Regions from separate parts of the Duganella sp. LjRoot269 genome, predicted to be linked through region 2. Evidence: riboswitches for the same ligand, from Rfam matches in the RefSeq annotation. Region 2 holds a riboswitch; the other holds the start of a gene.

Region 1 (7,052 bases), 300 kb from region 2:
GCGATCTTTTTCAGCTTGGTCAGCGCTTCCTGTTCCGGCATCGGCTGCGAGTACGCGCCCAGCGGCAGCGCGCCCTGGTTGCGGATGTTGGCGGGAACCAGGGCGTCGATCAGGGCGGCGCGCGAGGCGTAGCCGAGTACCGACAGCATGGCTTCCTGTTCGGCGGCGTCAGGGCCGATGTGGCGGGCGATGAAGGCGTCGCGGGCTTCGAGTTGGGTCAGGCTGGTGCGGGTCATGATATGGGGGCGGGGAGCTGAGTAAGTGAGCGGGACGGCAAATCAGCCGCTGCCGTCATTCCCGCGCAAGCGGGAATGACGGTGCGGCGTGGCGGCGAAATTACGCTTCGGTGGTCTTGCCGTAGGCGGCGGCGTCCATCAGGCCGTTGATCGCTGCGGCGTCGGCCGGCTTGATCTTGAACAGCCAGGCGCTGTAGGCGTCGGTGTTGATCGATTCCGGCGCGCTGGCCACGTCTTCGTTGACGGCCACGACTTCGCCGGCGATCGGCGCGTAGATGTCGCTGGCCGCCTTGACCGATTCCACCACGGCCGCGTCGTCGCCGGTGCCGTAGGTGGTGCCCACTTTCGGCAGTTCGACGAAGACGATGTCGCCCAGCGCGTCCTGCGCGAACTCGGTGATGCCGACGGTGACGGTGCCGTCAGACTCAGCGCGTACCCATTCGTGGGATTCGGTGTACTTCAGGTCTGCAGGAATATTCATGTAAGGCTCCAGAGGGTAGGTGTCAGGGGTACTAATTTATACAGCAAGGATTTTACCGTTACGCACGAACGGCAGCTTGACGACGGACGCCGCCAGCTTCTTGTCGCGGATCTCGACGTGCACGGTGTCGCCGACGGCCACGCCGTTGGGCACGCGCGCCAGCGCGATGGCCTGCTGCATGGTCGGGCTGAAGGTGCCGCTGGTGATCTCGCCGACGGCGTCGGTGCCGGCCACGACGACCTTCTGGTGCGCGCGCAGCACGCCGCCTTTTTCACGCAGGATCAGGCCGACGAACTGGGCATTCTGGCCCATCGCCTGCAGCGCGGCCTTGCCGATGAAGTCGCGCTCGGCGACCAGGTCGATGGTCCAGGCCAGGCCGGCGTCCAGCGGGTTGACGGTTTCGTCCATGTCCTGGCCGTACAGATTCATGCCCGCTTCCAGGCGCAAGGTGTCGCGCGCGCCCAGGCCGGCCGGCTTGACGCCCGCCGCGGCCAGCGCGTTCCACAGCTTCTCGGCCTGGTCGGCGGCCACGCCGATCTCGAAGCCGTCTTCGCCGGTGTAGCCGGTGCGGGCGATCATCGCCTCGCCGAACACAGGGCTGTGGGCGAAGGCCACGTTGAACGGCTTCATGTCGGCCGTGCCTTCCTTCGATTCCGGGATCACCTGCCATACCTTGGCGCGGGCGTTCGGGCCCTGCACGGCGATCAAGGCCATGGCGTTGGCGCCGTCTCCATCCCTGCGCTGGGTGATCGTCAGGCCGCTGCCGGTGGCGGTGTTTTGCTGCTGCATCCAGGCCACGTCTTTTTCGGCGGTGCCGGCGTTGACCACCAGGCGGAACCAGCTCTCGTTGATGAAGTAGACGATCAGGTCGTCGATGACGAAGCCCTGCGGGTTGAGCATGCACGAGTACAGCGCCTTGCCCGACACCTGCAGCTTGTCGACGTTGTTGGCCAGCAGGCCGCGCAGGAAGGCGCGCGCGTTGTCGCCCTTGATGTCGACCACGCACATATGGGCCACGTCGAACATGCCGACGTCGGTGCGCACGGCGTTGTGTTCTTCGATCTGCGAACCGTAGTTGACCGGCATGTCCCAGCCGCCGAAATCGACCATGCGGGCGCCGGCGGCGCGGTGGGCGTTGTTGAGTGGGGTAGCTTTGAGCGTCATGATTCCTCGGTCCAATTCGAATAGGGGTTAACAGAACATACAAGGAACGGCTAAAAAGCTGATTCCACAATGATCGCAGACCCCTCTGTCCTTGGTACCTGAGAGATTACGGAGAAATGGATCTCCGCGCGCCCCTTCGGTGGGCCGCCGGCGTATGCCGCGGCCGCTCTCCAGAGTTGAGCCAAACTGGCCCCTTGATCGGTCCTTTTGCCTGAGAGTTTTTGGGTAGTGCCCCTTCGGCGGCTGCTCCGGCGAATTCGCCCGGCAACCCTCTCCCGATCAAGACTCGGGAATATATGTCAGAAGGGCGATATTGTCAATCTTGACGGCAACGGTGGCAACAATACCCGCGCACGAATGAATGCAACAATAAGGCCCGCAAAACAACTATTTGCTAGAATAAACCACACCTATTCGAGAGCCCAGCCATGAGCCAAGATTCAACTACTTACGAGGGCCACGCGTGGTTCACCCTGTCCGGCGACGTCAACAGCGACATGGTGCGTCGCGTGTTCGACGCGGTCGCCGACATGACGGAGGACCGCATCACCACCGCCCATATCCTGATCCAGTCCAACGGCGGCTACGTCAGCGACGGCATCTGCCTGTACAACTACCTGAGCAAGCTGCCGATCCGCATCTGCACCTACAACGCCGGCGCGGTGGCCTCGATCGCGGTGATCCTGTTCCTGTCCGGCTCGGAGCGCTACGCCAGCGACACGGCGCGCTTCATGGTGCACAAATCGCACGCCAGCGCGCCGCACGGCGCCCGGCCGGACGCGCTGCGCATCATCGTCGAGGGCTTGCAGGCGGACGACGCCCGCACCGAGCAGATCCTGCGCGAGCACGTGCAGCTGACCGCCGAGCACTGGCGCATCCACGAATATTCCGATTTGCACCTGACGGCGTCCGAAGGCCTGGTGGTAGGGATGATCAATGAGGTGAAGGATTTCGCGCCGCCGCGCGGACAACGGGTGGCAAACATCTGATGCGGCGCCGGGGCTGGCGCCGCAGTGACCGCCGCTGGCCTCACCGGCCTCGCCGGCTTATTCAGCGGTCTTGATTACCGGAGCCGCCGGACTGTTTCTTGCCGTCGTTTTTGTGACTTTGACGGCCGGCCTCCACGTGCTGCTCATGGGTGCCGCCCTGCGTGCCGCCGCTGCTGCCGCGCGATCCGCTGGACGAACCCTGGCCGCCGGACTGCTTGCTGCTGCCCTGGTTGGAGCCTTGTTTACTACCGCCACCTTTTTGATTCGAGTTCATTTTGATTCCTTTGCGAAAGTGAAAGAACGTACTCGCCGGATTCGCGCCGACACTTGAAATTCCGCCGCGTTTCAGGTGTGGCAATGATGCGTTTTCGTGTAGGGGATCGCTATCGGAATTCCTCTTGGTGGCGTGTAGGAGCATGCCTTGCTGCCCGCTTAAAATTCCTCCCACTCGGCCTGCTGCGCGGCGCCGCTATTTCCTTTTGCGCGCTTGCCGCCGGCCGCCGCCGGTGCGCCGGCGCGCGCCTGCTTGCGGCGCTCGGCCGGCTTCGGCAACGCCCGCAACGGCTGCCGGACTTCCGCCGAGTCCGCCAGATCCACGGCCGGTTCGGCAAATTCGGCATCCGCAGCGCTGCCGCGCGCCGTCCGCCGCCCGCCTGGCGCCGCATGCCGCCCGGCGGGCGCGGCCTGCGCCGCGTCGCCATCAGGCACGGCAAACACCTCGATCGCCTTGCCCAGCTTGTCCGTCTCGCCGCGCATCGCCGCCGCGGCGGCGGCAGCCTGCTCGACCAGCGCGGCATTTTGCTGGGTTGCCTGGTCCATCGCCGCGATGGCCTGGTTGACCTGTTCCAGCCCGGTGGTCTGTTCGGCGCTGGCATCGGCGATCTCGCCGATCAGGCCGGTGACCCGCTTGACGCTGCCGACCACCTCGTCCATCGTATTGCGCGCCTGGTCGGCCAGCTGCGTGCCGCGCGCCACCTTGTCGACCGAATCGTCGATCAGCTGCTTGATCTCGCGCGCCGCCGCCGCGCTGCGCTGCGCCAGGTTGCGCACCTCGGACGCCACCACCGCGAAGCCGCGCCCCTGTTCGCCGGCGCGCGCCGCCTCGACCGCCGCGTTCAGCGCCAGGATATTGGTCTGGAAGGCGATGCCGTCGATGACGCCGATGATCTCGGCGATCTTCTTCGAGCTGTCGTTGATCGACGCCATGGTGCCGACCACCAGTTCCACGTCCGAGCCGCCGCGCACCGCCACGGCCGAGGCCGACAGGGCCAGCTGGTTGGCCTGCACCGCGTGATCGGCGTTTTGCTTGACGGTGGCCGTCAGCTGCTCCATCGCCGACGCGGTCTCCTCCAGCGACGCCGCCTGCTGCTCGGTGCGCGCCGACAGGTCCAGGTTGCCCTCGGCAATCTCCGCCGCCGCGCCGCCCAGCGCCCGCGCGCCGCCGCGCACCTGGCCGATGACCGCCAGCAGGCTGTCGTTCATATGCTGCATGGCCCGCAGCAGCTTGCCGGTTTCATTGTCCGACGTGACATCGATGCGGTTGCCCAGGTCGCCGTCGGCGATGCGCTGGGCCACCTGCATCGTCTGCCGCAGCGGCGTCGAGATCGAGCGCGCCAGCCACAGCGCCAGCAGCGCGCCGCCGAAGATCGCCGTGCCCAGCAGGCCGGCGGTGACCACCCGCGCGCCGCTGTACAGCTCGTCGGCCGCGCGGCCCGCCTGCTGGCTGCCGTCTATCTGCGCGGCCAGCAATTTGTCGAGCGTGCCGTTGAGCCCGTCCAGCAGCTGTTGCGAGCGGCCCTTCAGCAGCGCGCCGACCTGCTCGCGGTTGCCGGCGGCAGCCAGCGCGACCAGCTTGTCATGCTCGGCGCCGAACTCGCCGCTCTGGCGCAGCAGTTCTGCAGTCGCCGCCGGTGAGTCGTCCAGCAGCCGCGCCAGCTGTCCGCTGTTGGCGCGCAGCGCGGTCATCGCGTCGGCGAGCTTCCTGTCGGCATCGGCGATACTGTCCTTGTCGGCGACCACCACATGCTGCAGCTTGCGTACTTCCTGCAGATCGTTGCGCAGCGACAGCACGGCTATCGTCCGCGGCAGCCATTTGCCGGATAATTCAGACGAGGCTTGGTCGATGGCGCTCATGCGCGACAAGGCGCTGACGCCAAGCAGCACGCTCAGGCTTAGCACGGCGGCAAAAGCGGCCAGCAGCTTGCTGGACGTTTCCAGGTTATGTAAGAATTTCATGGTGATCCTTGGTGTCGGCGGAAGGCGGGAGGGGAGTTTGTTATGTTAAGGAAACCTCAACCTTGTCGTTTGAGTCGGGTCAACAGTGGCGGAAAAGTTGCTGAAAGTCAGGAAAATACGCAAAAAATCACACAGTCTTTCCATTCGTGTATTGCCATGTGGAAATAATGTGCAAGAATGTGGTATCCCGATTGAATACGCCTGAGCAGGTCCGACCATGGTTGCAACTTCCACAACATCCGCAGTGCCGAAAAAGACGGTTTCGCCGCGGCATGCCTTGCTGGAAGAGTTGATCGGCATCGCCACCAAGCATGCCGGCGACCAATACCTGGAACTGGCCACCAAGCTGGCCGGCGCGCTGATCGATGCCACCGACGGCGACACCCGCGCCATGCAGCTGCGCATCCGGGCCGGCAACCAGCTGCGCAACCGCAATTTCGCCTTCCTGCACCTGGCCAGCGGCACGCTGGAAAAGGCGCTGCGGCGCGAGATCGCCGAACTGGCGCCGGCCGCCAAGGGCCAGCCGCGCGAGGCCGAGCAGCCGCTGTCGCTGGTGCCGTACGAGGAAATGGACAACAAGGTGGCGCTGGGCGGCGTCAGCAAGCCGTTCGAGACGCTGTACTCCGATCAGTTGCAGACGCTGAACGTGCGCCTGGCGTTCCTGCTGGACCGCGACATCCTGCGCGGCAGCCAGAATCCGTTCCGTCCCGAAGTGTTCCTGGTCGCGCTGCAGCAGGCCTGGACCGAGTTCGACACCGAGCCGGAAGCGGCGCCGCTGCTGCAGCCGTTCATCAAGCCCGGCATGTTCATCGAGCTGGGTCCGATGCTCGACGCGCTGAACCTGGCGTTGCAGAGCAAGGGTGTGCTGCCGGGATCGGTGGACGGCTACAAGGGCCGCAAGACCGACAAGTCCAAGGCCGCCGCGCCGTCGCGCGTGCGCGGCAACCAGGCGGCGCTGGCGCAGCAGTTGCGCCAGTTCTTCGCCTCCAGCGACGTGGCCGGCTCGGCCGCCGGCGAGATCGTCGACAACATCGCCGGCGGCTTGCTGGGCGTCGACCTGAGTATTCCCGATCTGCCGATGTCGGCGCTCAACGCCGGCGCCGCATGGGTGCCGAATGCCGCCGGACGCGGCGCGGCCGACGGCGTCGTCGCGGCGCCGGGCTTCGTCGCAGCGGCCGGCTCCCAAGCGGTCGCTGCTGGCGGCTTTGCGCCTGTCGGCGGAGCGATGCAAATGCCGGCCGGCGCCATGCCCGCCGGGGCGGTGCAGGGGGCGGGCGGCGTCTGGGTGCAGGGCCCGGCGCAAGGCTTCGTGCCGGGCTTGAGCAATGAGGACGCGCAGCGGCTGTCGCAGATCGGCGCCAAGCAGCCGCTGCTGGCATACCTGGCCCAGCTGCAAAAAGCGGTTCCCTACGAATCCATCGGCACCCTGGGCGCGGTGGCCGGCGCGGCCTCCATCCCGGGCGTGGCGGCCTCGCCGATGCCGGCCGTGAACGGCGCGCCGGCTGCGACGGGCGATACGGCGGTTCCGGGCAATGTGTTCTACCTGCCCAACATCAAAGCCAGCATGCCGCAGGGCAGCTTGTCGCGCACCGATGAAAGCACGATCGACCTGCTGTCGGCGATATTCGACACTGTGTTCCGCGATCAAAACATCTCGCAGGAAATCCGCGACCTGATCCGCTTCCTGCAGATCCCGGTGCTGAAAGCTGCGCTGGTCGACAAGAATTTCTTCTTCCAGGAAGCCCACCCTGCGCGCCGCCTGATCGACCTGCTGTCGCGCATGGGCTGGGAGCAGCGCAAGGGGCCGGAAGACCCGCTGTTCCAGGCGATGCAGCGCAGCGTCGACCGCGTCGGCCGCGACTACGATCACGAACTGTCCGTCTTCACCGAGGCCGTCAACGAGCTGGAAGCGTCGATCCAGGCCGAAGAGCGCGCCGCCGCCACCGC
Region 2 (7,052 bases):
GACGAAAATGACAGGAAGGCCAGCGCTATTGTCGCGAGCTTCCCAATATCCATGAAGGAAAAGGCGGTTAGCAAGGGCACGAACAACAGCAGGTTTTTCAGCCATTGGTGTACCCGCAATGCCTTCATCCAGGTGGAAAAGCCAATTGGCTCTTTCGAAAACTCCTGCTCGACCGGGTTTCGGTCGCGGACGGATTTGGCCAGGCCTGCCGAGGCCCCAACCAGAATGGCTGCTTGCGCGGCGTTCCATATCGGGATGTCTGAACGACTATCGCCGGCATAGACGAAGTCTGTTCCAAGCTTTTCCTGTATGGCTTCAAGTTTGACCTTGCCCTTGAGATTGCGGCCCATGTCGGTAGCCAATACGTCATCGAACAACGCAAGGTGGTCGGATACGCCCTGGGCGATTGATTTATGCGCCGCCGTGGCCAGGATGATATGGCGCCCCTTGCTTTTTTCACTGCGCAGATAAACCAGCAACGCCTCGCGGTAGGGCAAGCGGTCCGCCGAGATGGCGGCACGGGAGCAGACCGCATCCTTGAACGCCGCGCGACCTTTCAGTAGCCAGAAAGGCAGGCGCAGTAAATTGAGCGGCGATTGCTTGATGAACTGGATGACCGACTCGACAAGCGTATCTGTTGCGGTCAATGTCCCGTCGAGATCGACAACTATTGGCCAAGCGGCTGCTGAATTGACTTGGACCAGGTCGATTTTCATCTGCGGCATCTCAAGACGGGATCGCCTTACTATAAGCTCGACGCCAAGGAGGCCGATGTCGACTGCGTCAAATAAACGCTTCAAATTTCCTTGTCAGGATTAATGGGAGCGGAGGTGGCGGAATCGCCACCGTAGAGTAAGGCGAACGCACGTACCAGCCGAGCGCCGAATAGAGCGCCCGGCCCTCCTCCGTGGCCACCAGTACCCGTTGCGCCGCGCCTGATTGCTGTATCGCCCCCAGCGCCGCCATCAGCACCCTGCCCAGGCCCCGCCGCCGGTGCGCGGCGGCGGTGAAGATGCGGTCGAAAATGAAGACGCCGGCGTATTCAGCCACATGACCGACGGCGGCAAGCGCGCCGTCCTCCGCAAAAATACGCACCGTCGCAATTGGATAGTTCTCCTCCACATCGATCCGATATCCGGCAGGCAGCGGCGGTACCTCTTCGCGGACGCTGTCCTGCATCATCAGGTAAGCGGAGGGCTGGAGCTGCCACCTGGGCGGCACAAGCGCCAGCAATTGCTGGCCGGTGCCGCACATCTTGATCAGGGTGTATGGCGTTGTAATCGACTGGCCCAGCTCGCGTATTCCTTGCTCCGGGCCGGCAAAGACGTAACGCCGGTTTTCATGTGGCAGGCCGCTATCGACACGCAGCCCGCCATGGTCAGGCACCGGCAGCGGCAGACCGTGCGCCAGCGATCGCGCGCCGAGCCAGCCGGCGAGAAGTTCAGGCAGTGACAATACGTGCATTTTTCAGCATTGATGGAATGTTATTCTTGGGCATATGATAAATCCAAAGTCCTCAAAGGAAGTGAAGATGAAATTCGATTGGCATGGCGGAGTGATTTCGCGAACGACCGAAATCGATTCTGGCTACAGGAACACGCAAAACGTCCGGCGCTTTCTCTCCGGTCAGTGCGGTCCCGATTTCAAATTCGACCGCGAACTGATGGCGTGGGTGCGCAATGGTTTGGCGAAGAACATGGGCGACGTGGCGGACGAATGGACGCGACGCCGCGTTGAACGCGGCTGAGTTCGGCCACTTGCGTGCAAGGTCTAAGACCGAGATTCCCGCCGATGAGAAATAGAGGGCTGCTGCAACCGTTTGCGGGCAACATTAACTTAAATTCATCAATTTAAAGTATCAAATCAACCGTTCTCAAAGGAGTACCAATTGAATAGCGACAGATTTACGGGGTATTGCATCCTCGCGGCGGCAGCGATCATCGGTGCAGCTCTCGTCTATCACGCTCAATGTGGACGGTATCAATTTCGTACATCGACTCCACCTGGAATCGTTTGGGTCCTTGACACATTCACAGGTGAGGTGAAAGGCTCAAACAGCTGGAAAACGGGCTCCCCGTGACAATTGCGAGCTGCAATTGCACGGCGGGCGGAAACCCCCATTGAGCGGTATTGACAGTCCCGCCTGCTACGACAGCCAAAAAATAATCGTTTGACGCCTCCTGCTTTTGTTGTAAGCTACCCCTTTGCAAAATGGCCACGAGCCAACGCAGTATCGGGAGAGCCTGTCCAGGAACCCACCCGCACAGCGCCGAAGGAGCAACCGCCCCGGAAACTCTCAGGCAAAAGGACCGATACCGCATTCAAACTCTGAAGAGCAGCCGGACAGACGTCACCCGGCGCACCGAAGGAGCAAGCAGCGTCGCTACCCACGGTCGTTGTGAATCTCTCAGGTCCAGAACAGAGGGGGTGTCCCTGCGCATGTCGCGCATCGACCATTCCCCTTGACGTGCTGGAGCTTTACCCTCATGAAAACCATAGCTATCATCGGCGGCGGCATCACCGGCGTCACCACCGCTTACGCACTCGCCAAGCGCGGCTTCAAGGTCACGCTGCTGGAACGCCATCGCTACGCGGCGATGGAAACCTCGTTCGCCAACGGCGGCCAGCTGTCCGCCTCCAACGCCGAGGTCTGGAACCACAGCGGCACCATCGTCAAAGGCTTGAAGTGGATGCTGAAGAACGACGCGCCGCTGCTGGTCAATCCCAAGCCCAGCTGGCACAAGCTGTCGTGGTTTGCCGAATTCATCGCCGCCATCCCGCACTACCGCGACAACACCATCGCCACCGCCAAACTGGCCGTGGCCGCGCGCCAGCATCTGTTCAGCTGGGCCGACGAGGAAGGCATAGACTTCGACCTCAAGCGCGAAGGCATCCTGCACATCTACCGCAACCGCGAAGGCTTCGAGCGCGCGGCTGAAGTATCGAAGCTGCTGGCACTGGGCGGCCTGCCGCGCCGCGCCGTCACCCCCGAGGAGATGCGCGCCATCGAGCCGACGCTGGCCGGCCAGTACTACGGCGGCCACTACACCGAAAGCGACAGCTCCGGCGACATCCACAAGTTCACCACCGGCCTGGCCCAGGCCGCGCAGCGCCTCGGCGTCGAGCTGCGCTTCGGCCAGCGCGTGACCGCCATGCATGCCGACGCCACCGGCGCCACTGTCACCGTCGAGCAGGAAGGCGGCGACGACACCAGCCGCTACGACGCGGTGGTGGTCTGCGCCGGCACCGCCAGCCGCGCAATGGCGTCCATGCTGGGCGATCACGTCAACGTCTATCCGGTCAAGGGCTATTCGATCACCGTGCACCTGGACGATGCCGCCAGCCAGGCGGCCGCGCCCAACGTCAGCCTGCTCGACGACGCCACCAAGCTGGTCTGCAGCCGCCTGGGCGAAGACCGCTTCCGCGTGGCCGGTTCGGCCGAATTCAACGGTTTCAACCGCGACATCCGCGCCGACCGCATCGCGCCATTGCTGAACTGGGTGCAGCAATGCTTCCCCGGCGTCAGCACCCGCAACGTGACGCCGTGGGCCGGCCTGCGCCCGATGACGCCGGACCTGATGCCGCGCGTGGGCCGCGGCAAGGCGCCGACAGTGTTCTACAACACCGGCCACGGCCACCTGGGCTGGACCTTGTCGGCCGCCACGGCGGACATTATTGCCGAAACGGTACTGTCCGCCCTGGGCGCTCCCTGCTCCAACGTGGGCCAGCGCACCGCGCAAGCCTTGAAAATGGCGTAAACTGCCATCATCTTGAGCCTGTCCCTACAAGGAGATCTGACATGACGGCAAAATCTATCGCACGTATGACCCTGCTGGCGAGCGCCCTGGCGCTGGCGACGCCGGTGTTTGCGGCCGAGCCTACGATCCACGAGGTCTATGTAGCGGCCGAAGCGGGCAAATACACCGAAGCGCAGGCATTGATGGGCCAGGTCCTCAAAGCGCATCCAAACAGCGCCACGGCGCACTTTGTCGAAGCGGAGCTGCTGGCCAAGCAAGGCCAGTTCGCCGCCGCGCAAGGTGAGCTGGCGACGGCTGAACGCCTGGCACCCGGCCTGCCGAAAGTGAATCCAAGCGCGGTGGCGAAGTTGCGCGCGCTGCTGGCGGACGGCCAGAAGCCCAAGGCCAATTACAGCCAGCAGCAGCCGCGCAACAGCAACGCCGGCTACAGCAGCGGCGGCTATAACAACAGCCCAAGCAGCGGCATGCCATGGGGCACCATCCTGATCCTCGGCGGCGGCCTGCTGGGCTTCATCTGGCTGGCGACGCGCTTCATGTCGCGCCGTAACGAGCAAGCCAACGGTCCTGCCGGCTTTGATCCAAGCGGCCAGGCGCCTGGCTACGCACCCGGCGGCTACCCACCGCAGGGCGGCTATCCGCAGCAGGGTTATGGCCCCGGCTATGGCCAGCCGCAAGGCAGCGGCATGGGTTCGCGCATCATGGGCGGCCTGGCGACCGGCGCCGCGGTTGGCGCGGGTATCGTGGCCGGCGAAGCGATTGCGCGCCAGTTCACCGGCGACCACGGCTCGTCGGGCAACCACGACCAGCCGCGTAACGACATCGTCTACGACGATCCGTCGCGTGATGAACTGCTGCGCCGCGACGACATGGGCGGCAACGACTTCGGCACCAGCGGTGGCTGGGACGATGGCGGCGGCAGCAGTGGCGGCGACAGCGGCGGCGGTGGCGGCGGCGGTGGCGGCGGCGACTGGGATTAATTCACTGAGATTAGGCAGTCCTCACGGGGCGCGGCGCTCGCCCGCCCCGGCAGCCTTCATCGCAACATCCCAATACGGCGGATCGCCGAAATACTCCCGTAAATAACGTACGAACAGCTGTGCCTTGGCCTGGTTGGAGCGGCCCGGCAGGTGCACGGCGTGCACCGCCGATTCGCTCGGATCGCGCCGCTGGCGTTCGCCGCCTGGCGCCAGCCGGATCATCGGAAACACCGGCACCAGCTGGCCGGCCACGATCGCGTCGCTGACCAGCCAGTTCGCCAGATGCACGATGCCGCCGCCGGCGATGGCCGCGTGCAGCAGCGAATCCGTATCGTCGCAACGCAAATTGCCCTTGACCGCCAGCGGCTGCCCCTGGTTGACGCCCTCGAACCGCCACCAGCCGCTCGGCATGGTGCGCCCCATGACACTGAGACACTGGTGCTTCAGCAGATCGACCGGAGACTGCGGCCAGCCGTGCCGCTCCAGATAGGCCGGACTGGCGCTGACCACGCGGTGCTGCGTCACCAGCCGCGTCGCCACCAGGCTGCTGTCCGGCAGCACGCCCACCCTGACCGCCACGTCGACACGCTGCGCGCCGAGATCGACGATATCGTCGCTGACGTGAAGCTCCACTTCCATCTTCGGATAGCGCTGCAGAAACTGCGCCACCGCTCCCGCTACATGCAGCCGCCCGAAGGCGGCGGGCGCGGTCACCGTCAGCAGGCCGCGCGGCTCGCTGTCCATCTCCTGCACGGCGGCCTTGCCGTCGGCCAGTTCTGCAAGGATGTTGCGGGCGCGCGGCAGGAAGCGGTTGCCGGCATCGGTCAGTATCACCTGGCGGGAGCCGCGCAACAGCAGGCGCGATCCCAGTTCGGCCTCCAGCGCGTCGAGCTTGCGCGAAACCGAGGACACCGCCATTCCCAGCTCGACGGCGGCGCGCGACAGGCTGCCGCTATCCACCACGGCAACCAGGCAGCGCAGGGTATCGATCATGACTTTCCTTTTGCGGATATTGCAAAGACATTTTGCATTAATCCATATTGTGCCATTTTTTGCAAAGCTGCATACTTCATTCCATCAAAACTTCTTAAGGAAAAGAATCATGAAACTGAGCACAATCGCAGCCGCCCTCGCCTTCGTCGCCACAGCCCCAGCCATGGCCGCCGCGCCGATGGCCGGCACCAATGCCCCGGGCTTTTTCCGCATCATGCTGGGCGACTTTGAAGTGACCGCCATCAGCGACGGCACCGTCGACCTGCCGATGAACCAGCTGTTGCAGCAGCCGGCCGCCAAGACCGATCTGGCGCTGAAGAACGCCTACATCGGCAGCCCGACCGAGACCTCCGTCACCGCCTACCTGGTCAACACCGGCGGCAAGCTGGTGCTGATCGACACCGGCGCCGGCGGCCTGTTCGGCCCGACGCTGGGCAAGCTGCTGGCCAACCTGAAAGCTTCAGGCTATCAACCCGAGCAGGTCGATGAAGTACTGCTGACCCACCTGCATCCGGACCATGTCGGCGGCCTCGCCGCCAACGGCAAGGCGGCCTTCCCCAACGCCGTCGTCCACGCCGACAAGCACGACACCGACTTCTGGCTGAGCCAGGTCAACCTGGACAAGGCGTCCGCCGACAGCAAGGGCTTCTTCCAGGGCGCGATCGCCTCGCTGACGCCGTACGTCGCCACCAAGCACCTGCAACCGTTCAGCGGCGCCGCCGAAGTCACACCCGGCATCCGCGTCGTCACCAGCTACGGCCACACGCCGGGCCACGTCAACTACCTGGTTGAGAGCAAGGGCAAGAAGCTGCTGCTGGTCGGCGACCTGATACACGTGGGCGCCGTGCAATTCGACCATCCGGAAGTGACGATCGGCTTCGACAGCGACCAGAAGACCGCCGCCCTCGCCCGCAAGCAAACCTTCCAGGCCGCGGCCAAGGACGGCACGCTGATCGGCGCCACCCACCTGCCGTTCCCGGGGCTGGGCCATGTGCGCGGCGCCGGCCAGGCGTCGTTCCAGTGGGTGCCGGTGAATTACAGCCAGCTGCGCTAGAGTCCACCAGTCAGGCAAGTGTCAGCGAATACCGTCATAATGCGGGGATGAGCACCATTTCATCTCCCATCAACGTCCTTGTTGTAGACGACCATCCCTTGCTGCGCATGGGTTTGGTCGAAGCCATCTCCAGCCAGGCCGACATGCGCGTGGCTGGCGAGGCCGGCAACGGTCGCGACGCGGTCGAGCGCTACGCGGCCCTGCGGCCCGACGTCACCATCATGGATATCGCCATGCCGGAGATGTGCGGCGTCGAGGCGCTGCAGGAAA

Evidence for each region. Region 2 has a riboswitch for glycine ahead of ACSQ3S_RS21125 (D-amino acid dehydrogenase). Riboswitches for the same ligand answer to the same signal wherever they lie in the genome.
Region 1: linked by a shared signal. The riboswitch ahead of gcvT (glycine cleavage system aminomethyltransferase GcvT) and the one ahead of ACSQ3S_RS21125 (D-amino acid dehydrogenase) in region 2 are both predicted to bind glycine.

What each region holds. Positions count from the first base shown of each region.
Region 1 is NZ_CAXUSL020000001.1:4,418,585-4,425,636, reverse strand. It holds gene gcvP (aminomethyl-transferring glycine dehydrogenase) at 1-236, opposite strand, end outside; gene gcvH (glycine cleavage system protein GcvH) at 337-717, opposite strand; gene gcvT (glycine cleavage system aminomethyltransferase GcvT) at 754-1,881, opposite strand; glycine riboswitch at 1,957-2,065, opposite strand; glycine riboswitch at 2,071-2,169, opposite strand; gene ACSQ3S_RS19780 (ATP-dependent Clp protease proteolytic subunit) at 2,310-2,870, shown strand; gene ACSQ3S_RS19775 (hypothetical protein) at 2,932-3,144, opposite strand; gene ACSQ3S_RS19770 (methyl-accepting chemotaxis protein) at 3,303-5,105, opposite strand; gene ACSQ3S_RS19765 (DUF1631 family protein) at 5,350-7,052, shown strand, end outside.
Region 2 is NZ_CAXUSL020000001.1:4,718,121-4,725,172, forward strand. It holds gene ACSQ3S_RS21110 (UbiA family prenyltransferase) at 1-716, opposite strand, end outside; gene ACSQ3S_RS21115 (GNAT family N-acetyltransferase) at 784-1,464, opposite strand; gene ACSQ3S_RS21120 (DUF6434 domain-containing protein) at 1,532-1,747, shown strand; glycine riboswitch at 2,225-2,322, shown strand; glycine riboswitch at 2,330-2,432, shown strand; gene ACSQ3S_RS21125 (D-amino acid dehydrogenase) at 2,487-3,758, shown strand; gene ACSQ3S_RS21130 (tetratricopeptide repeat protein) at 3,800-4,735, shown strand; gene ACSQ3S_RS21135 (LysR family transcriptional regulator) at 4,757-5,728, opposite strand; gene ACSQ3S_RS21140 (MBL fold metallo-hydrolase) at 5,838-6,782, shown strand; gene ACSQ3S_RS21145 (response regulator) at 6,830-7,052, shown strand, end outside.